4 regions of the Rhizobium sp. BR 249 genome follow, and region 3 is predicted to be linked to each of the others. Evidence: predicted binding sites of a transcription regulator. Region 3 holds the regulator's gene; each other region holds the start of a gene.

Region 1 (5,721 bases), on a different contig from region 3:
GCCTTCGCCCGCCTGGTGCGCGCCAATCTCATGCACCGACGCAGGATCGACCGCCTGCTGCAACCCACCGGCAGTCCACCACACAGTCCCCACCAGATGAGCCTCCAATGGTGACCAAATTTAAACCGGACACCAGTGGGGCAAGCCCGAGCATGACGGAGGAGGGGTTGGTGGACTTTTTCAGCGGCCCCGGCGGCCCCTTATCCAATAGCCGTTTCTCTTTCTCGCTCAGCCGCGATTGTCGCCGAGGAGGCGATCGTAAACGGCGCCGATCGCGGTTGCTTCCTTCTCCAGCGCGAAATTCGCCCTGACGTGGCACAGTGCATTCTCGCCATGGGCGATCGCCAGCGCGGGATCTGCGATATAGGGGGCGATTGCCCGCGTCAGCGCCTCGCCATCGCCGGCAGCCACCACCGAGCCGGACTCGCCCTCGGCAATGAGCTCGGCATAGGCGCCCGCATCCGACGCCACCACGGCGGTCCGCGAGGCCATGGCTTCGAGCGGTGTCAGACCGAAGCCTTCGTTGCGGGAAGGGGCGACGTAAAGCGTCAGCCGGCGATACCAGACCTTGATATCAGGCACTTCGCCAAGGAAGAGAATGCGGTCGCTGAGGCCGGCGGCGGCGACATCGGCCTTGAGCTTTTCGCCAAAGCCCACGTGCTCCGCCGTCACCCGGCCGGAGACGATGGCCGTCCATTCCGGGTGCTGCGGCAGGAGTTCGATCATCGCCTGAACGAAGAGATCGGTGCCCTTCTGATGGCGCACGCGGCCGAAGCAGCCGACGAGATAGCGGCCGGGCAGGCCGGTCGCAGCGATGCCGTCCTCGGCCGTTTCCGGCGGGTGGAACAGGGAGAGGTCGACGCCGTGCTGGATGACGGTGTGGGGCACCTCGAGGAAGGAGCCGGACCGGTCGCTGGTTGCGATCACCGCGTCCATGCGGCGGATCAGCCATTTCGTATAGGCGGTGTGGCGGCGTTGCGCGGCCGAGGTGAAGAGCAGCTTCAGCGGCATGCGCAGGACATGGCGAAGCAGGATGCCGACGGCCATCTCATTGTTGCGGCGGGCGTGCCAGACGCGGTGGCGCCGGCGTGCCGGCGGGCGCCAGAGGCCGACGAGTTGCGGCCACTTCAGTTTCGGAAGGCCCTCCGGCAGGCCGGGGCCGAGCGTCGCGATCCGGATGCCGAGCCGGAGCTGGCACGGGATGAGCTGGACGATGGTCGACGTGACGCCGGAGAGCCGGCGCTTGAAATTGGGCGCGATGATCTCGACGTCACGAATGTCCGGCAAGGGATGGATCTCGTGTCTGGCGGGCGATCAGCCCCAGGAAACCTGGAGGATCTCGTAGGCCTTGGAACCGCCGGGTGCGTTGACCTCGATGGAATCGCCGACTTCCTTGCCGATCAGCGCGCGGGCGATCGGGGAGGAGATGGAGATGCGGCCGGCCTTGACGTCGGCTTCCTGGTCGCCGACGATCTGGTAGGTCTTTTCTTCCTCGGTGTCCTCGTCGACGAGCTTCACCTTGGCGCCGAACTTGATCTTGTCGCCCGACATCTTGGTGAGGTCGATGACCTCGGCGCGCGCCGTCAGGTCTTCCAGTTCGCTGATGCGGCCCTCGTTGTGGCTTTGGGCTTCCTTGGCGGCATGGTATTCGGCATTTTCGGAAAGGTCGCCATGAGCACGGGCTTCGGCGATCGCCTCGATGATTCGGGGGCGCTCCTCCTGCTGACGCCAGCGCAGCTCTTCCTGCAGCTTGACGAAACCACCCTGCGTCATCGGTACCTTTTCAACCATTTTTCTGTCCTTCACTCCTTGCGTCCGCGCAATCAGGCGCCCACACAAAAGAAAACAGGTCCCGAAGGGGAGCTTCGGAACCGTGCCACAATCCTAGTTAAGTGCTTATAGCAGATCGGCAAGGCCGATTTCCAGAAAATTCGCATGGGCGAGATCCAACCCGCGGCGCTATCGGGCGATGCACCCCCAAAAATGGGCGGAGGCGGGATCGTTTCGGTTGACTGCGTTTATTGGAACATATAGTGAACATAAGAATGAAGAAGTCGCTTGCCGAACGCTTGGCCATTCTTTCCGACGCCGCGAAATATGACGCTTCCTGCGCCTCCAGCGGCACTGTGAAACGCGATTCGAGCGCAAGCGGAGGACTGGGTTCGACCGAAGGGTCCGGCATCTGCCATGCCTATGCTCCGGATGGGCGGTGCATTTCGCTGCTGAAGATCCTGCTCACCAATTTCTGCATCTACGACTGCGCTTATTGCGTCAATCGCTCGTCCAGCAATGTCGAGCGGGCACGCTTCACGGCTGAGGAGGTCGTCTGGCTGACGCTCGAATTCTACCGCCGCAATTATATCGAAGGCCTGTTCCTTTCCTCCGGCATTATTCGCTCTTCCGATTACACGATGGAGGAGATGGTCCGCATCGTCCGCGAACTGCGCGTGACCCATAATTTTCGCGGCTATATCCATCTCAAAGCGATCCCCGAGGCGTCGCCGCATCTGATCGAGGAGGCGGGGCTTCATGCCGACAGGCTGTCGCTCAATATCGAACTGCCGACCGACAGCGGCATCACCCGCTTTGCGCCGGAAAAGAAGCCGGCCAATATCCGGCGATCGATGGGGGATCTCAGGCTGAAGATCGAAGCGGCCGGCGAACCGACGCTGAAGACGAAGAAGCGCCAGCGTTTCGTCCCTGCCGGCCAGAGCACGCAGATGATCGTCGGGGCGGACGGGGCGAGCGACGCGACCATCCTTGCCAGCAGCGGCCGGCTCTACAGCAGCTATGGCCTGAGGCGTGTCTATTATTCGGCCTTCAGCCCGATCCCCGACGCTTCGAAGAACCTGCCGCTCATCAAGCCACCGTTGATGCGCGAGCATCGGCTTTATCAGGCCGACTGGCTCTATCGCTTCTACGGTTTCGGCGTCGACGAGATTACCGCAAACCAGGCGGGCGGCATGCTCGATCTCAATCTCGATCCGAAACTTGCCTGGGCGCTTGCCAACCGGGCTGAATTTCCCGTCGACATCAACAAAGCCGAGCGCGAGCGGTTATTGCGCGTACCCGGTCTCGGCACCAAGACGGTGAAGGCGATCGTTTCCTCGCGCCGTTTTCGCCGCCTCCGGCTCGACGATCTCTCGCGGCTCGGTGTTTCGATCAAGAAGGTCCAAGCCTTTATCTCGGCGGAAGGCTGGTCGCCGCGCCGGCTGATCGACCGCCAGGACCTGCGCGCCATGTTCGAGCCGCAGCCTGAACAATTGTCGTTGCTGTGATGCGCCGGGTCGTGCTTGCGGGGCGGGGAGAGCTTGGCGAATGGCGCGATGCCGCGCGCGCCCTGGCGGCCGCAGGCATCTTGCCCGAGGAGATCGATTGGCGCGAAAAAAGTGCTGAGGCCGATCTTTCGTTTCAACGCGACGCCATGCCGCCGGAGCCTGCGGCATCACGCAAGCCGATGACGGTGCCGCCGGCCTTCATCGAGCTTGCGGAGACGGTTCTCTGCCATTCCGATCCGGCGCGGTTTTCCCTGCTTTACCGCCTGCTCTGGCGGCTGCAACTGGACCGGCAACTGCTTGAAGTCTCTTCCGACGAGGATGTCGTGCGGGCCAGGCTGATGGCGAAGAACGTTCGGCGCGACGCGCACAAGATGACGGCCTTCGTCCGTTTCAAGGAAGTCGGCGCGGTAGCGGCGGCGCGTCGAAAGTTCCTCGCCTGGTTCGAGCCGGATCATCATATCGTCAGGCGCACGGCTCCCTTCTTCCAGCGGCGCTTCAACGACATGGACTGGCTGATTGCCACGCCCAAGGGCTCAGCGGCCTGGGACGGCGAGCGGCTGACGATCACCGACGAGCCCTGCGAAAAGCCCAATCTCAGCGATGCCACGGACGAACTCTGGCGCACCTACTACGCCAACATTTTCAACCCGGCGCGATTGAAGGTGAAGGCGATGCAGGCGGAGATGCCGAAGAAATACTGGAGGAACCTGCCGGAAGCCGATCTCATTCCCGGCTTGATCGCATCGGCCGAAAGCAAAGTGCAGGAGATGGCGGCGCGGGAAGCGACGCAATCGCTGCCCTTTCACGACCGCTTGCAGCAGGCCGCGCGCAATCTTCCTGCAGAATCGGAGGCTCCGGCGGGCACACTCGAAGCACTGCGCTCGGAGGCTGCTGTCTGCACGCGCTGTCCGCTTCACGCCAATGCGACCCAGACGGTATTCGGGGAGGGGCCGTGCGATGCGGAGGCGATGTTCGTCGGCGAGCAGCCGGGCGACCAGGAGGATATTTCAGGGCGTCCCTTCGTCGGACCTGCCGGCAGGCTTCTCGATCAGGCGATATCAGAGGCGGGCATCGACCGGTCGAGGCTCTACATCACCAATGCCGTCAAGCATTTCAAATACGAGCCGCGCGGAAAGCGGCGCATCCACCAGAAGCCCAATATGGGCGAGGTGAAGCATTGCCGCTGGTGGCTCGATCGGGAGATGGCGCTCGTCAAGCCGAAGCTGATCGTCGCGATGGGAGCGACGGCGCTTGCGGCGCTGACCGATGTGAAGGAGCGCCTGCAGGATGTCAGGGGAAGAGCGATGGCGATGGAAGGAGGGCGCACCCTCTTCGTAACCGTGCATCCGTCCTATCTCTTGCGCATTCCCGACGAGCGGCTGAAGGCGGAGGAACTGGCGCGGTTTCGCGAGGATATGATGACGATTCAGCGGCTTATCGCATCAGCCGGATAAAGAGATTCCGGCGGAGTTCGCGCCATCACCCACCGGGCGATGGCGCTGTCCGATTTCACGCGAAGTAGCTCTGCAGCGGCCGGACTTCGAGATTGCCTGCCTTCAGCGCCTTGATCGCCTGGGCGGCGGCTTCGGCGCCGGCCATCGTCGTGTAGTAGGGCACCTTCTGCATCAGCGTCGCGCGGCGCAGCGACTTGGAGTCGGAGATCGCCTTGTTGCCGTCGGTGGTGTTGATGACGAGCTGGACCTGGCGGTTGCGGATCGCGTCCTCGATGTGCGGACGGCCCTCCAGAACCTTGTTGATCTTGGTGGCGGTGATGCCGTTTTCGCCGAGGAAGCGGGCGGTGCCGCCTGTTGCCAGAACCTTGAAGCCCTGTTCGACGAGGATGCGGATCGCCGGCAGCACGCGTGCCTTGTCCTCGTCGCGCACGGAGACGAAGACCGTTCCGTCACGCGGCAGCTCGACGCCGGCGCCGAGCTGCGATTTGGCGAAGGCCAGGGCAAAATCGGTGTCGAGGCCGATGACTTCGCCGGTCGAGCGCATTTCCGGGCCGAGCAGCGTGTCGACGCCGGGGAAGCGGGCGAAGGGGAAGACGGCTTCCTTGACGGCGATGTGGGTGAGCTTGCGCGGATCGGGCTTCTGTCCGTAGGCGGCGAAGGTCGCATCGAGCTTTTCGCCGGCCATGACGCGGGCGGCGATCTTGGCGATCGGCGCGCCAATGGTCTTGGCGACGAAGGGCACGGTGCGCGAGGCGCGCGGATTGACTTCGAGCACGTAGACAGTGCCGTCCTTGATGGCGAACTGGACGTTCATCAGGCCGCCGACATTGAGCGCCTTGGCCATGGCTTTTGCCTGGCGCTCCAGCTCGTCGAGCAGTTCGACGGGCAGCGAGCGCGGCGGCAGCGAGCAGGCGGAGTCGCCCGAATGGATGCCGGCTTCCTCGATATGCTCCATGATGCCGGCGACATAGACGTCGGTGCCGTCGGAG
Region 2 (5,721 bases), on a different contig from region 3:
TCCTTCGATCTGACCCGCGAAGGGGCGGAGCATTCCTACAACAAGATGTTCGCCGCATACCTCAGAACCTTCGATCGGCTTGGCCTGCGCGCCATTCCAATGCGCGCCGATACCGGCCCGATCGGCGGCAATCTGAGCCATGAATTCATCATCCTCGCCGATACCGGCGAATCCGAAGTCTTCTGCCACAAGGACTTCGTCGGTTTCGATATCCCCGGCGAAAACACCGATTTCGACAGCGTCGAAGGCCTGAAGGCGATCTTCGACAAGTGGACCTCGCTTTATGCGGCGACCTCGGAAATGCACGACGAGGCGGCCTTCAACGCCGTTCCCGAAGGCGAGCGTCTTTCGGCACGCGGCATCGAAGTCGGCCACATCTTCTATTTCGGCACGAAATATTCCGAGCCGATGGGCGCGAAAGTGCAGGGGCCTGACGGCAAGGAACACTTCGTTCACATGGGTTCTTACGGCATCGGCCCCACACGCCTTGTTCCCGCCATCATCGAAGCATCGCATGATGACAACGGAATCATCTGGCCGGCATCGGTCGCGCCCTTCGATGTCGTCGTGATCAACATGAAGGCGGGCGATCAGGCCTGCGACGATACCTGCGAGCTGATCTATGCCGCGCTGAGCAAGGCCGGCAAGGATGTGCTCTATGACGATACCGACGACCGGGCCGGCACGAAATTCGCGACCGCCGACCTGATCGGGGTGCCTTTCCAGATCATCGCTGGCCCGCGTGCGGTCGCAAACGGCGAAGTCGAGGTGAAGGACCGCAAGACCGGCGCGCGCGAAACGATGACCATCGAAGCGGCGATCAACAGGTTCGTGGCTTAAGGAAACGGAGGCGAAATGGCAGAGGCAGCAGTGGACCGGAGTTCCAAATCCGGCTTGGGTCCGGCTGGCAAGCCATTTTCCACCTTCGAACGCCTCGTGGCGTGGCGCTATCTGCGCGCCCGCCGCAAGGAGGCCTTCATATCGGTGATCGCCGGCTTCTCCTTCGTCGGCATCATGCTCGGCGTGGCGACGCTCATCATCGTCATGGCCGTCATGAATGGCTTCCGCACCGAGCTCGTCTCGCGCATCCTCGGCATCAACGGTCATATGATCGTGCAGCCGGTCGACGGGCCTTTCACCGACTATGCCGACCTTGCCGGCAGGTTCGCCGCCGTGCCCGGCGTCAAGATGGCGCTGCCTTTGGTGGAAGGCCAGGTGCTCGCCTCCGCCCAGGCCGGCGGCAGCACCGGCGCGCTGGTGCGCGGAGCCCGCGCCGACGATCTGACCAAGCTCAAGACGATTTCCGAAAACATCAAATCGGGCGACATGGTGGGCTATGCCTCCGGTGAAGGCGTGTTGATCGGCACCCGCATGGCCGATCAGCTCGGTCTGCGCGTCGGTGACCTGATTACGCTGACGTCGCCGGATGGTGACATTACGCCGATGGGCGTCAGCCCGCGCGTCAAGTCCTACAAGATCTCCGGCCTCTTCGAGATCGGCATGTCGGAATATGATTCCTCGATCATCTTCATGCCGCTCGAGGAGGCGCAGCTTTACTTCAATGCCGAAGGGCTGGTGCAGTCGATCGAGCTCTTCGTCGACAACCCCGACGATATCGACAATCTGAGGCCCAAGGTGGAAGAAGCGGCCGGCCGCCAGATCGCCATTACCGATTGGCGCCAGCGCAACCAGACCTTCTTCTCGGCGCTCCAGGTCGAACGCAACGTCATGTTCATGATTCTGACGCTGATCGTGCTTGTCGCGGCGCTGAACATCATTTCCGGCCTCATCATGCTGGTGAAGGACAAGGGCAGCGATATCGCCATCCTGCGCACCATGGGCGCCAGCGCCGGCGCGATCATGCGCATCTTCTTCATGACCGGGGCGGCGATCGGCATCGTCGGCACGCTTGCGGGCGTGCTGCTCGGCGTTCTCGTCTGCGTCAACATCGAATCCATCCGCCAGTTCTTTTCCTGGATCTCCGGCACCGTAATCTTCAATCCGCAGGTCTATTTCCTCAGCCAGCTGCCGGCCGAGATGGATATCAGCGAAACGATCTCGGTGGTCGTCATGGCGCTCAGCCTCTCCTTCATCGCGACCATCTTCCCGGCCTGGCGCGCCTCCAGGCTCGATCCGGTGCAGGCCCTGCGCTACGAATAAGGAATGCCGCCTTCATGAAACGCAACGTCGTTCTCAAGCTTACCGGCGTCGAGCGCCATTACGGGCAGGGCGATACGCTGCTCGCCATCCTGAAAGGCGCGGATTTCTCGCTGTCGAAAGGCGAGATGGTCGCGCTCGTTGCTCCCTCCGGCACCGGCAAATCGACGCTGCTGCATGTCGCGGGTCTGCTCGAACATCCCGACGGCGGTGAAGTCACCATCAATGGCCACGCCTGCGACGGCCTTTCCGACGAGAAGCGTACCGCGATCCGCCGCAGCGAGATCGGCTTCGTCTACCAGTTCCACCATCTCCTGCCGGAATTTTCGGCGCTCGAAAACATCATGATGCCGCAGCTGATCGCCGGGCTGTCCTGGAAGGAAGCCGGCGAGCGGGCCGGCCAGCTTCTCGATTACATGCGCATCGGCCATCGTGGCGCCCATCGCCCCGGCGAACTTTCCGGCGGCGAACAGCAGCGCGTCGCGATCGCCCGGGCCGTCGCCAATGCGCCGAGCTTGCTTCTGGCCGACGAGCCAACCGGCAATCTCGACCCGGAAACGGCAGCTTACGTCTTCGACGCGCTGGAGGCGCTGGTGCGCCAATCCGGCCTCGCCGCCCTCATCGCCACCCACAATCACGAACTCGCCCGTCGCATGGACCGGCGCGTGACGATCTCGGACGGCAAGATCGTCGACTTCTAGCGCATCGGCCCAGCGATCAGGGGATGACCAGCCCGCCGCGATAGTCGAGCGCATAGGCCTTGCGGCCGCCGACCATGATGCATTGATGGCCGTTGAACCGGTCGCAGCCGCCTTCGCTGCGGTCGATATAACGGCCGAGTGGATGATCGAATTCCATTCCGCCAAGAAACCGGCCTTCCCGATACATTGCCGAGAGCGCCGCCTTGATCACCGTTCCGGCCGCACTGCCGTCGATGAGATCGGGCGCGATGACGCAGCCGAAATAATTCATCGCCCAGATGGGTTCATCGGCAAACCACACCACTTCCTGGCCGGCGAAATCCGTGCCGCCGAAATAACTGTCGAGATAGCGCCAGTCGCCGCTGAAATAGCCGATATCATGAGCACCCGGCCGGCAGGGCAGGCGAGGCACACCACCCCCGACGTAGGTCGCGGCCTTGGCCTCGACAATGAAGCCGTGCAGCATCGCGCTATCGAGCATTATCATCCTCCTCCCCTGACTCATCTGAATTGATATAACAGGACGGTTAGAACATAAGAAGAACAAAATGGCGAGCGGCGCTTTGTTCCTCTGGGGCACACGCGTCCGACATTGGACGATCCGCGCCGATCCGTCCCGGGTTGGGAATGCCAGGCGCGGTTGCCGGGTATATTCAACGCCGGCATCGAGGCCGCGCGCGATTCGCAGCACGCGACGGGCATTTTTCAAACGCAAGTACGGAGGAAAAGATTCCTGTTGACATGCGAACATATATGGAACAAATTAAAAACATAACGAGTAAAGGAGAGCCAAATGACTGACATGATCCGTGATATCGCAGCATTCACCTCCATCGCAATGTTCGTTGCCAGCTTCTCGCTTATCGTCATCGCGATCTAAAGTTTTCAGGGGATCGCATGGCAGTCATGCGGTTCGGACGCGGGACTTCTTCTGGACATCATCGCCCTCAATGCCGACAATGCGTCCGATTCATTCGGGTGATTGGGAAGGCATATCATGGCGGAGACGGCAAAGGGTTCAACGGGTGAGGCGACCGGCGGCACGCCGGGCTTCATCCACCTAAGGGTCCACTCCGCCTATTCGCTTCTCGAGGGCGCGCTGCCTCTGAAGAAGATCCTTTACAAGGCGACCGGCGACAGCCAGCCGGCGATCGCCATCACCGATACCAACAATCTGTTCATCGCGCTGGAATTCTCTCAGAAGGCGATGGACGAGGGCCTGCAGCCGATCATCGGCTGCCAGGTCTCGATCGACATGGAAGACGGGCTGGAAACGGAAAAGCGCGGCGGCCAGCAGGCGGTGATCAAGCTGCCGTCGATCGTTCTTCTCGCCGCTACGGACGCCGGTTACGAACGCCTCGTCGATCTCGTCAGCCGCGCCTATCTCGGCGGCGAGGGCAATCAGGCCATCCATATCAGGGCCTCTTGGCTGGAGGAGGCAGGGACCGAAGGGCTGATCGCTCTGACCGGCGCCCTGACCGGGCCGGTCGATGCGGCGCTCAAGGACGGCCATCCCGCCCAGGCGGAAGTCCGGTTGCTCGCGCTGAAACGCCTCTTCGGCGACAGGCTCTATGTCGAGCTGCAGCGGCACGGCACCTACGACAAGCGGCACGAACAAAAAATTGTTGGGCTGGCCTATGCCCATGACCTGCCGCTGGTTGCGACCAACGAAGCCTTCTTCCCGGCGCGCGACGACTACGACGCCCATGACGCGCTGATGGCGGTTGCGCACAACGCCATCGTTTCCGACGACAGCCGCTTTCGCCTGACGCCGGATCATTACCTGAAGAGCCGGGCCGAAATGGCCAAGCTTTTTGCCGACCTGCCGGAAGCGCTGGAGAATACGATCGAGATTGCCAGGCGCTGCTCCTTCGTGCTGAAGACGCGAAAGCCGATCCTGCCGCGCTTCACCGGCGCCACCGACGATGCCGAGGAGGCCGAGCGCGCCGAGGCCGGCGAATTGCGCCGCCAGGCGGTCGAAGGGCTCGATATGCGGCTTGCCACGCTCGGCATGTCGCCGGGCTACGAAGAAAAGGATTATCGCGAGCGGCTGGAATTCGAGCTCAGCGTCATCGAGCGTATGCGCTTCCCCGGCTACTTCCTGATCGTTTCCGACTTCATCAAATGGGCCAAGCAGCATGATATTCCGGTCGGTCCGGGCCGCGGGTCCGGCGCGGGCTCGCTGGTCGCTTATGCGCTGACGATCACCGACGTCGATCCGTTGCGTTTCTCGCTGCTCTTCGAGCGCTTCCTCAATCCGGAACGCGTCTCGATGCCGGACTTCGACATCGACTTCTGCCAGGATCGCCGCGAAGAGGTGATCCGTTACGTTCAGGCCAAGTATGGCCGTGAGCAGGTGGCGCAGATCATCACCTTCGGTTCGCTGCAGGCGCGTGCCGCCCTTCGCGATGTCGGCCGCGTGCTGGAAATGCCCTACGGCCAGGTCGACAAGATCTGCAAACTCGTGCCGAACAATCCGGCCAATCCGACGCCGCTCTCCAAGGCGATCGAGGAGGAGCCGAAGCTGCAGGAGGAGGCGGCGAAAGAGCCGGTGGTCGCGCGCCTGCTCGACATCGCCCAGAAGATCGAAGGGCTTTATCGCCACGCCTCGACGCATGCCGCCGGCATCGTCATCGGCGACCGGCCGCTTTCCAAGCTGGTGCCGATGTATCGCGATCCGCGCTCCGACATGCCGGTCACCCAGTTCAACATGAAGTGGGTGGAGCAGGCCGGCCTCGTCAAATTCGACTTCCTCGGCCTGAAGACGCTGACGGTATTGAAGGTCGCCGTCGATTTCGTTGCCAAGCGCGGCATCAATGTCGATCTCGCCGCCATTCCTCTCGACGACAAACTGACCTACGAG
Region 3 (5,721 bases):
TGCGGCCGGAAACAGGCGCTGGAGCCGCCGATGCCTCGGGTTTTGCGCCATCTGCGGTGCGGCCGGCAAGGACGCAGTCGGCGACGCCATTGCGCCATCGGCTGCCGGGCGCGGCTCGACGAGCGTTGCGTGCCGGCCTCCGCATGTTGGGCGAAGAGGCGGACCACGGAGGACTACTGCTGTTCTCACCGGTCTTCCTCGGCTCGGGAGCCGCCTTCTGGTTTCTCGCGGCATCGGATTTTCCGATTGTTACGTCGCTGATCTGCCTGTCGGTGCTGATGGTCGCCATCCCCGTCATCGGCAGCGGCAGGACGGTCTTGCGGGCAACGCTGCTGGCGCTCGCACTTGTGGTCTGCGGCATGCTTTCGGCGCAGTTCGAGACCTGGCGAGCCTCGACCGTAATTCTTGATTCCGCCGTGACGACGACGATAACCGGCCGTGTCGAGCGGCGTGAGGGCGACGATCGCGGGCGATGGCGCTACATTCTTGCCGTCACCGCCACCGAGGCGCCAACGCTGAAACGGCCGCCGGAGCGTGTCACGGCGATCGCCCGCGGAGCGGACGCTTCTTTCGAGATCGGCGACATCATTACCGGCAGGGCGCGGCTGACGCCGCCGGCAGGGCCGGCGCTTCCCGAACTCAACGATTTCTCCTTCGGCGCCTATTTCGACGGCATCGGCGCAAACGGCTACTTCTATGGTGCACCCGACAAGGTCGATGTGCAGGCGGGGCCGCAGGCCGCGGCATCGACATCGGAAGCGCTGCTCGAATGGCTCTACCGGCTGCGCAGTGGCATCGGTGATCGCATAAGATCGGTCCTGCCCGGCGACACCGGTGCGTTTGCGGCCGCCCTCGTGACCGACGAGCGGCGCGCCATCTCGAATGAGACGACGGAGGCGCTGCGCCAGTCCGGACTTGCCCATATCATCGCCATATCGGGTCTCAACATGGCGTTGTCTGCCGGCATCTTCTTCGTCGGCTTTCGAATGCTGCTCAGCCTCTTTCCCGGTATCGCCCAGGCCTATCCAACGAAGAAGATCGCCGCCGGCGGCGCGCTGCTCGCCGTTACCGCCTATTTTCTGATCTCCGGCTTCGCCGTCTCGGCCGAACGCGCCTTCATCATGATGGCCGTCATGCTGATCGCCGTCTTCTTCGACCGGCCGTCGATCAGCCTGCGCAATGTCGCGCTGTCCGCGCTGGTCATCATTGCCATCTCACCGTCCGAGGTATTGGGTCCGAGCTTCCAGATGTCCTTTGCCGCGACGCTGGCGCTGGTATCGGGTTATCAGCTCTGGAAGGATCGGCGCGTCCGTGAAAATGCCTTTCTGAAACTGCCGATCGTTCGGCCCTTCGTTGCGGTCGGAGGCTTCTTTGCCGGCGTCTTCCTAACTTCGTTGATCGGCGGCTTTTCGACCGCGCTCTTTTCGATCGAGCATTTTCATCGCCTGACGGCTTACGGCTTGCCGGCAAACCTCGCGACGATACCCATCATCTCCTTCATCGTCATGCCCGCCGGCCTGTTGGCAATGCTGCTCATGCCTTTCGGTCTGGACGCACTGCCCTGGAAGGTGGTCGGATTTGGCCTCGACCTGGTGATCGCGGTCGCAAAGACGGTTTCCGGCTGGGGTGGCGGCATCGGGATCGGCCGTTTGCCCGGCTGGTACTTCGCTGTTGCCGTTGCCGGCTTCCTGCTCATGACGCTCTTGCGCACGCGCCTGCGCCGTATCGGCACCGCCGTCATGACGGCTTCGACGCTCGTTTTGCTTGTTCTTCCATCCGCCCACTCGCCGGACCTTGTCATTTCGGAGGATGGCGGTCTTGTCGGGATCGTTGAGGCCGCAGCCATGGCCTCCACTCGCGAAAGGCCGCCGAATTTCATTTTCGATCAGTGGCAGAGAGCGCTGGTCCTGCCGACCCATCATTCGCCGAAGATGCTGGATGGCCCCGCTATCCCCGAGGCAGACGATCGGCGTCTGCAGCTTTCCCCGGATCAGCGGGAGGAAGCGAGGAGCGCGATGCAGGCGGCCGCGGCAAACGGCGAGGCCAACCGCTTTTCCTGCGTTAAGAAGGCCTGGTGCATATCGCGGCTGGCAAATGGAAAAGTCGTAACCGTCATCGACAACGCCGCCTATCTCGGCCCGGCCTGCGATGTGGGCAATATCGTCGTGACGCCGGTGCGGCTGCGGTTCGACCGCTGCCGTTCACGCGCGACGCTCTTCACTGGCGAGACGCTGCGCCGGACCGGTTCCGTCGAGTTGCGCTTTACGGATGACGGTCCGCAGACCGTCACCGCATTCAGCACGCTGTCGCGGCCGTGGATGCGCCATCGCGCTTATGATTGGCGCAGCGGGAGTTTTGCCGAATCCAGCCCGCCCGGTGTCAATGATAGCGGCGAATGAGGCCGACGAGCTTGCCCTGAACCTTGACGCGATCCGGCCCGAAGATACGGGTTTCGTAAGCCGGGTTGGCCGCTTCGAGCGCGATGGAAGCGCCTTTGCGGCGGAAGCGTTTGAGCGTCGCTTCCTCGTCGTCGACGAGGGCCACGACGATGTCGCCAGGGCTGGCGGTGCTCCCATTGCGAATGATCACGGTGTCGCCATCGAAGATACCGGCGTCGATCATCGAATCGCCTTTGACCTCCAGCGCATAGTGTTCACCATTGCCGAGCATATCGGCCGGAACCACGATGTCGTGGGTGTTGTTCTGGATCGCCGAGATCGGAACGCCGGCGGCGATGCGGCCCATGACGGGCACGGAGACCGAGTTGCCGTTGTCGGCGACGGGCTTTGCAGGAGCGGGAGCGGCGACCGGCTGGGGCTTGCCGAGGCTGCCTTCGATGACGCTCGGCGAAAAACCGCGCCGGGGCTGGATGCTGGGGCTGTAGGCCTCCGGAAGCTTGATCACTTCGAGGGCGCGGGCGCGGTTCGGTAGGCGGCGAATGAAGCCACGCTCCTCGAGCGCCGTGATCAAGCGGTGAATGCCGGATTTCGAGGCGAGATCCAAGGCATCCTTCATCTCGTCGAAAGACGGTGGAACGCCGGATTCCTTCATGCGCTCATGAATGAAAAGGAGTAGCTCCTGTTGTTTGCGCGTGAGCATCGACGTCAGACCCCGTGATTGAAACAAATCCAGAACAGACACTATATGTTCCATATGTGTTCCGCAAGTAGCTAAATTTCCGTAAAACTTCCCATCAACTCGTTGCGATTTTTATTTTCATTTGCGGGATTTGGCAGGCAAGTCTTGAATTGAGAGTGCGCTGTCGCACATCTCTTGCCATTTCAGGGAGAGGAACCGATGAACGAGCATGCCAAGCCGCACCCGCTGGATCATGTCGTGCTGCCGGTCGTCAATATCGATCTTGCGCGCGAGAGGCTCGGCAAGCTCGGTTTCACCGTTGCCGCCGATGCGCGCCATCCCTTTGGAACGGAAAATGCCTGCGTCTTCTTCGCCGACAAAACCTATCTGGAGCCGCTCGGCGTTGCGAGCGTCGAGGAGAGCGAGGCATCGGCGCGGAAAGGCAATGTCTTCACCGCCCGCAACCAGGCTTTCCGCTTCCGCTGCGGCGAGGAGGGGCTTTCGGCAATCGTCTTCGCCACCGAGAATTCCACCCTCGATCATAAGAAGTTCGCCACCAGGGGATCGAGCGCCGGCGAGATGTTGGAGTTCAGCCGGCCGATGAAGATGCCGGATGGTTCGGAGAGCGTCGGCAGCTTCAAATTGGCCTTTGCGGGCGATCTGCGCGCGCCCGATCTCTTCCTGTTCACCTGTCAGCGCATCAACCCGCTGCCGGCCGATCGTGGTGCGCTGGAGAAACATGCCAATGGCGTCACGGGAATTGCCGAGGTGGCGCTTTCAGCCCCGGAACCAGCGGCCTTCGGCGCCTTCGTCAGCCTTGCCGCGGCGCAATCGGCAGTCGAGAAAACCGGTTTCGGCGTCAATATCGCGGCATCGAATGCGAGAATCAGCCTGATGACGCCGGAAGGGCTTGAGGCCTATTTCGAGATCGCCGTCTCATCCGCCGAGCGCGGCCTGCGGGGCCGGGCAATCCTCTTCAATGTCGCCGATCTTGCCGTGACAGAAGCGCATTTGGCTGCTAACGGGGTGACCTACACGCGCAAGAACAATCGCATTCTGGTGAAGCCCGCGCCCGGTCAGGGCACGCTCTTCGCCTTCGAGGAACCACGATGAGCTCCAATACCAATTCCGAAGTCAAGGTTGGCGAAGGCAACGGCCAGGTCACCTTTTCCAATACCGGCCGCCTGTCCTTGATCGCCGGCCCCTGCCAGATGGAGAGCCGGGATCATGCTTTCATGATGGCCGGCGCGCTGAAGGAGCTTTGCGCAAAGCTCGGCATCGGCCTCATCTACAAGAGCTCCTTCGACAAGGCGAACCGCACGTCGCTTTCGGCAGAACGCGGCATCGGGCTTGAGAAGGGCATGGAGATCTTTGCCGACCTGAAGAAGGAATTCGGTTTTCCGGTCCTGACCGACGTCCATACCGCCGAGCAATGCGACGAGGTCGCAAAGGTGGTCGATGTTCTGCAGATCCCGGCCTTCCTCTGCCGCCAGACCGACCTTCTCATCGCCGCCGCCAAGACCGGCCGCGCCGTCAACGTCAAGAAGGGCCAGTTCCTTGCGCCCTGGGATATGAAGAACGTCCTGAAGAAGCTCAATGCCAGCGGCAATCCGAACGTGCTGCTGTGCGAGCGCGGCGCTTCCTTCGGCTACAATACGCTGGTCTCCGACATGCGCTCGCTGCCGATCATGGCAGCGATGGGTGCGCCTGTGATTTTCGACGCGACCCATTCCGTGGCGCAGCCGGGCGGGCAGGGCGAATCCTCCGGCGGTCAACGGGAGTTCGTCGAAACGCTGGCGCGCGCCGCAGTCGCCACCGGCATTGCTGGCGTCTTCCTCGAAACCCATCAGGACCCGGACAATGCGCCTTCCGACGGCCCGAACATGGTCTATCTCAAGGATATGCCGCGGCTTCTCGAAAAGCTGCTGGCCTTCGACGCGGTCGCCAAGGGCTGACAGTCAAAAGCCTGACACGAACGTGCTGTAGCGACGACTGGATATGGACATGGAAGGGATCGCAAAGTGCCATTGTAATTTGCGCACCTTCGATTAAGACGGTTTCGAACCCCTATCACCCACCCGAGCAGGAAGAACCCATGACTGCAATCACCGATATCATTGCCCGCGAGATTCTCGATAGCCGTGGCAACCCCACCGTCGAAGTCGATGTCTATCTCGAAGACGGCAGCATGGGCCGCGCGGCTGTACCCTCGGGCGCTTCGACCGGCGCGCATGAGGCGGTCGAGCTGCGCGACGGCGGCAAGCGCTACCTCGGCAAGGGCGTCCAGAAGGCGGTCGAGGCCGCCAACACCGAGATCTTCGACGCGATCGGCGGCATCGACGCCGAAAATCAGATCCAGATCGACAACATCATGATCGAGCTCGACGGCACGCCGAACAAGTCGCGCCTCGGCGCCAACGCCATTCTCGGCGTCTCGCTTGCAGTCGCCAAGGCCGCCGCTCAGGCTTCCGGCCTGCCGCTCTACCGTTACGTCGGCGGCGCTTCCGCAAGCCTGCTGCCGGTGCCGATGATGAACATCATCAACGGCGGCGCCCATGCCGACAATCCGATCGACTTCCAGGAGTTCATGATCCTGCCGGTCGGCGCCGATACGATCGCCGAAGCCGTGCGCATGGGCTCGGA
Region 4 (5,721 bases), on a different contig from region 3:
GCCCGGTTGAATCCGGATCGGATCGAGAATTTTCTCCTCTTTCCCATCGAGGTTCTTTTCATGCCTTCGCTTGAATTTCTCTTCGATCTCCTGCGCCTGCGCATACGCCCTGACGACGCCGGCAACCGAGTTTCGGTCCGCAATCCCAAGACCGGAAAGTTTCAGCATGGCAGCCTGCATCACCATTTCCTCAGGCTTCGAAGCACCTTCCAGAAAGGAGAAATTGGTGCGTGCACCGATCTCGAAGAATGCAGGCGCCCTGTTCATGCGAAAACCCCGTGCATGAACCAGCGCGGCGGCGGCTCCTCGCCATAAAAGCCTTCTCGATAGATCCAGAAGCGATGACCGGCATTGTCCTCGACCCGGAAATAGTCACGGGTCCTGGCATCGGCGCCATCGATCCACCACTCCATGGCAAGGCGTTCCGGACCTTCGCTGCGCAAGACCTGATGCTGCATGCGCCTCCAACGGAAGCTTTGCGGCGGCCCTTCCGGAACTTCGGCAAGCGAAGCCTCCACCGGTTCCGGCCTGGCGAAAAGCCGCAAGGGCCGCTCGCTGCGGGAGGGGGAGAGACGGCTTTCTCCGCTTTTGCGATGCGTGGGGAAACCCTCCATCAAGGGACTTGCGACGACCGCGCGTTCCGGCACATGGCTCTCGCGAAGCTGAAAACCCTGCAGACAGTCCGCGCCGAGGCGGGCCGAGACACGGTCGACGAAGGCTGCAAGCGAAATTTCCCTTTGCCGGCCGCCGTCGAAATCTCCCTGCGTCGCTTCGAAGGGCTCATGACGCACGACATTCAGCCGCAGGATCTCGAAACCGTAGCCGGCATCGAGATCGTCATGAATAGCCTGCAGACGCTGGGAAAAGAGATCCGCGATCCGCTTCGGCTCCCTGAGCGGCCGCGAAGCGCCGACGGCAATCCGGAAAACCCTGCCGTCGACCCGAAAGAGCACGAGTTCGAAGGCGCGGCCGCCGGCGCCGCGCGCTTCCAGGGATGGTTTCAACGACATGGCGACCTGGCCGGCAAGGGCGAGAATATCCTCCTCCGTGCCGATCGGTTCGGCCAGGCGCCGCTCGGCCGACAGGCTGGCAACAGGCAGCCGCGGCGAAACCGGTTCCTCGTCATGTCCAAGCGCCTGGTCGAGCCGCAGAAGCAGGCTTGCCCCGAAACGACGGGTCAACGGCGCCCGCGGCGCGTTCATGACATCGCCGATATATTTCAGCCCGAGCTTCTTCAGCGATGCCACGATCTCTTCGTTCAACCGAAGTGCGGCAACCGGCAACGGCGCCAGCACATCCTCCATCTCCTCGTCTTCGACGACGCCGCCATTGCCGAAGCGGGAGACGGCCGAGGAAAGACCGGGGGAAGAGGAGATCGAACCGCGCACATCCAGCCCCATATGGAAAAGCCGCATGAGAATATCCCTCAGCAGCGCTCTCTCGCCGCCGAAGAGATGGGTGCAGCCGCTGATGTCGAGGAAGAGCCCGTCCCGTCCGTCGATCGCCACCAAAGGCGTATAGCGGTCGCACCAGTCGGCGATGGCTTCGAGCAGCCGCGCGTCGGCGGCCGGATCTTCCTCGACGATATCGAGCTTCGGATGCATGGCGCGGGCTTCCGCGACACCCTGGCCCTTCTTCAGGCCGAAGGCTTCCGCGGCCTCATCAAGCGCCGTCAGCCGCATGGCATTCTCGTGCTTTCCGGCACAGACGATCGGCGCGGCTTCAGGACGCCCTTTCGAACGCCAGGAAAGTCCCCATTTTTTGCGGGCGATCCTGTCTGTCGGTAGATGCGGGAAACTGAGCGCCAGGATACGCTGACCGCTCGTCTGGAGTAAGAGCGTGCCTTGGTTCGCCGATGGGGAAAAACTGACGTTCATGGGGGTTCCACTCCAGAAGAAGGGAGAGCGGAGCCGGGTTGTGGCTCTTCTCCAGGCTGAGACGAAAAACCGGATTGCCGATGCTGCCGGCAAGCCGCGATCCATTCGGCAGGGACCGCATGCCGGATGGCGCGGGTTCGGCCAGCAGGCGGAAGACGGCGCTGCTTGCCTCCTCCTCCCCCGCCTGCCGAAGCAGGAAGAGCGGGCGGCCGACCGCCTTGGCGCGCAGACCGAGCCGCCGGCTCTCGGTCAGGCCGAAATGCGCAGGATTGCCCCTGATCTCCAGGATGACGACCGAAAAGGCGCCACTTTCCACCGCGCTTTCCGCAAGCCAGAGCGCCTCTTCGAGCTTGCGCGGCAAAGCAAACAGGAAACAGTCCGGCCGCAGGCCGAAATCCTGCAGGCCCACCGCATAGGGAAGACCGGCCTCCATGGTCGAGATCGTATCGCCGATCCAGAGTATCGGCGAACGATGGCCGTCATTCTCCTCCAGCCGCTGCAACAGAGCCGCAGCGGCGAGCGCGAAGCCGCAGGCAGCCCCGGCATTCCGAAGAAGGCTGGAACGGATTTCCGTAATCGCATCGAGCGGCAGGCCACCTTCCATCGCTTCGTCGAGTAAGGTCACGCCGAACGGCAGCCGAAGTCCGCGGCCATTGCACTGCGCAGCCTGCCTCGTCTCCTTGCCCGATGCCAAGGCTTCCCGCTCCGCTGCCGCAAGCGCCGGCGCGGGTTTTCCTTCCAGTTTGGCGATGGTTTCGCGGAGCGCAAAAAGCCGCTCGCGCGCCAGGGCGTTCTGCGCCATGGCGTTACTCCGATCCGTCTTGTTCCTGTTATGTTCTTATGGATTCCAGAGAGCCGGAGAAGAGTCAACAACCATTTTATATGAATTTATTCCTGCCTTTGATTCCACACTCGAAAAACGGCGATAAAGGTTCTATATGGGCCCGCAAAGGAAGGAATATTCATGGCCCGCATAGACCAGAGCGATGATTGGCGAGACCGCCATGCGCCGACGATCAGCACTTTCGAGTCGCTGGCCATGGAGGCTTACAGCCATTTGCCGGATGAATTCCGCCGGCTGACGACCAACCTCACGATCGAGATCGAGGATTTTCCCGATGACGACGTTTTCGAGGACATGGCGCTGGAAACGCCTTTCGATCTGCTCGGTCTTTTCGAGGGCAGGGGCATTTCCGAACGCTTCACGGTGGAAACCGGCGAGATGCCGAACCGCATCCGCCTCTATCGCCGTCCCATCCTCGACTACTGGGCCGAAAACGACGAGACGCTCGGCGATATCATCACCCATGTCCTGATCCATGAGATCGGCCACCATTTCGGGCTGAGCGACGAGGACATGGAGCGGATCGAGGCAAGCGCCGAGGAAGCCACCGAGCGCTAAAGCGCGTCGCGATCTTTTAGATTCGCTCCTTGCGCTTTAGCTCTTTGTTTTTACGCATGTCGTTGCCGCAAAACCGCTGCACACTTTTGCGCGACATGCTTTAAACCGCGCGTTCGGCAGAAGGTGCTATTGCTCGGAAAGCTTCATCTCAGGATCGTAATCCTTGCCTTCGACAGTCTTGACGACCGCCTGGCCGCATTGCATCGCGCCGGTTGCGGCATTGAAGGCATAGGTCGGCGAACCTTCCAGCGACCAGCCCTTGTTGAGGGCGGCGGTGACCTTGTGACAGAAGGAAGCGTCGTCGGGACCAGTCAGGAAGCGGTAGAGTTTCATCAGGCGGGCTTTCTTGCGGAAATCAGGCGCAATTTATGAACCAGAGCTTCGGCCTGGACAAGATGCAGCCGCTCGATCATCCGCCCGTTCGCATTGATGACGTTGAGGCCTTGGGCAGCCGGATCGGCAAAGGCTGATATGATTTCTTCGGCTTCCGCGATCTCCTCCGCGCTCGGCCCGAAACGCCGGTTGGCGGCTTCAATCTGCGAGGGGTGGATCAGCATCTTGCCGGCAAAACCCATGGCGCGGCCCTGTCCGCATTCGGCATCGAAGCCTTCGCCATCGCGGAAATCGTTGAAGACGCTGTCGAGTGCATCGAGCCCGTAGGCCTTGACCGCCAGGATGACCTGCATCAGCCAGGGCACGAGATAGGTCCGCCCCGGCTGCGGCAAGACGCCCGTTTCCTTGCGTAGGTCGTTGAGGCCGACGACGAGGCAATCGAGCCGCGATCCCGGCGTGCGGCCGGCTTCGGCGATTGCCCCGACATTCAGCACGCCGCGCGGCGTCTCGATCATCGCCCAGATACGCAATTCCTCCGGAGCGTCCGCTTCCGCCAGTAGATCGCCAATCGCCCTGACATCCTGCGGCTCGTCCACTTTCGGCAGCAGAACGGCATCGGGCGAAACGTCCTTGACCAGATCGAGATCCGCCGGCCCGAATTCGGATGACAAAGAATTGATGCGGATGATCCTTTCCTTGCCCTCCGGAGGCGGCCCGGCAAAAAAACGTCTCAAATTTTCTCGCGCTTCTTCCTTCTTTTCGGGCGCGACGGAATCCTCCAGATCGAAAATAACGGCATCGCAATCAAGGGAATGGCTCTTTTCGAGCGCCCGCGCGTTGATGGCGGGCACGCTCAACACCGAGCGGCGTAGACGCAGGGAACGGAGAGGTATGGTTCGGCTCATCAGCAATTAGTGCCAAGCTTCGCAAAATCCGGCAAGACAACAAAAAGCCATGCTTGCCTTGCAGAGAAGAAAAAGAAGGACCACATTCCTTTCCGAAGAAAGGTCTAAAACCAATGCAGAACATTCGCTCCATCTTCATCATGCTTGCCGGCGCCACCTTTTTCGTGGCCATGCTGCTTCTCACCTTCTCGGTGACGCTCGCCGTCGGCGGTATTCTGACCGTGCTCATGGTCGGCCGCGCGCTTTCGATGAAGATGAAGCCCGCCCCGGTGCGCGCCAAGGCAAACAACGGTAAGCCGGAGATGCGCATCTGGAACGACGGCCGCGGCACGATTATCGATCTCTAAGCCGCTTAAAAAACTGACCGACACTGTCGGATCATGCTTCCATGATACGTCTTTGAAGCAGCCAGGCATTCAGCCGGCGCTCAAAAACGATGGAGGATGAGCATGGATACGGAAAGCAATCCGGTCAAAATGCCGCCGGTCAAGAATGGCCTGCTGCCCTACCTGACGGTCGACGGCGCGGTAAAAGCCGCGGAATTCTACAAGAAAGCCTTCGGCGCCGAAGAAGCGCATAGGGTGCCGGTCGACGAGAGCGGCCGCACGATGCATGTGCACCTCTATATCAACGGCAGCTCCCTCATGCTGGCGGATGCCTATCCCGAATACGGCCATCCCTTCAAAGGCCATGAAGGCTTCGCCATCCAGCTTGTCATCGACGATATCGATTTCTGGTGGGAGCGGGCCGTGGCTGCCGGCGCCGAAGTCATCATGCCTATCGAGCTGATGTTCTGGGGCGACCGCTACGGCCAGCTTCGTGATCCCTTCGGCGTCCTCTGGGGCCTCAACGCACCCACCAAGTAATGGACACAAGCGATGGGCGGGCCGCGCGAAACGTCGCGTGGCCGCCATTTTAGAAAGATTCTCCTTCATTTCAGCGAAAAACTGGACTAGATGCACATTCAGGAAAGTACGTTTTGCTGAAATGGAGCATGGGTCATGGATAAATTCGTGAAGCTCACGGGCGTTGCAGCGCCTCTGCCGGTCGTCAACATCGACACCGACATGATCATTCCGAAGGACTATCTGAAGACCATCAAGCGCACCGGTCTCGGCAAGGGCCTTTTCGCCGAAGCCCGTTACAACGAAGACGGCTCCGAAAACGCCGATTTCGTGCTGAACAAAGCCGCCTACCGCGATGC

The links. Region 3 encodes LexA, which represses DNA repair genes until DNA is damaged. Its sites were predicted from a motif close to TGTTCNNNNTGTGTTCNG; they were not measured.
Region 1: QD408_RS10460 (putative DNA modification/repair radical SAM protein) is a predicted target of LexA. The motif match lies at 2,023-2,040, and genes of this name have one in related genera.
Region 2: dnaE (DNA polymerase III subunit alpha) is a predicted target of LexA. The motif match lies at 3,602-3,619, and genes of this name have one in related genera.
Region 4: QD408_RS11530 (ImuA family protein) is a predicted target of LexA. The motif match lies at 2,700-2,717, and genes of this name have one in related genera.

What each region holds. Positions count from the first base shown of each region.
Region 1 is NZ_JARWKX010000008.1:204,967-210,687, reverse strand. It holds partial or broken gene QD408_RS10475 (IS4 family transposase) at 1-114, shown strand, start outside; gene QD408_RS10470 (glycosyltransferase family 4 protein) at 229-1,287, opposite strand; gene greA (transcription elongation factor GreA) at 1,315-1,791, opposite strand; gene QD408_RS10460 (putative DNA modification/repair radical SAM protein) at 2,046-3,278, shown strand; gene QD408_RS10455 (UdgX family uracil-DNA binding protein) at 3,278-4,732, shown strand; gene carB (carbamoyl-phosphate synthase large subunit) at 4,788-5,721, opposite strand, start outside.
Region 2 is NZ_JARWKX010000027.1:37,086-42,806, forward strand. It holds gene proS (proline--tRNA ligase) at 1-840, shown strand, start outside; gene QD408_RS22345 (lipoprotein-releasing ABC transporter permease subunit) at 856-2,160, shown strand; gene QD408_RS22350 (ABC transporter ATP-binding protein) at 2,175-2,858, shown strand; gene QD408_RS22355 (DUF5680 domain-containing protein) at 2,875-3,339, opposite strand; gene dnaE (DNA polymerase III subunit alpha) at 3,856-5,721, shown strand, end outside.
Region 3 is NZ_JARWKX010000022.1:35,703-41,423, reverse strand. It holds gene QD408_RS20040 (ComEC/Rec2 family competence protein) at 1-2,399, shown strand, start outside; gene lexA (transcriptional repressor LexA) at 2,380-3,099, opposite strand; gene QD408_RS20030 (VOC family protein) at 3,298-4,191, shown strand; gene kdsA (3-deoxy-8-phosphooctulonate synthase) at 4,188-5,033, shown strand; gene eno (phosphopyruvate hydratase) at 5,174-5,721, shown strand, end outside.
Region 4 is NZ_JARWKX010000010.1:31,935-37,655, reverse strand. It holds gene QD408_RS11540 (error-prone DNA polymerase) at 1-267, opposite strand, end outside; gene QD408_RS11535 (Y-family DNA polymerase) at 264-1,682, opposite strand; gene QD408_RS11530 (ImuA family protein) at 1,723-2,679, opposite strand; gene QD408_RS11525 (metallopeptidase family protein) at 2,842-3,279, shown strand; gene QD408_RS11520 (DUF1737 domain-containing protein) at 3,406-3,612, opposite strand; gene QD408_RS11515 (HpcH/HpaI aldolase/citrate lyase family protein) at 3,612-4,517, opposite strand; gene QD408_RS11510 (hypothetical protein) at 4,631-4,864, shown strand; gene QD408_RS11505 (VOC family protein) at 4,961-5,383, shown strand; gene leuD (3-isopropylmalate dehydratase small subunit) at 5,519-5,721, shown strand, end outside.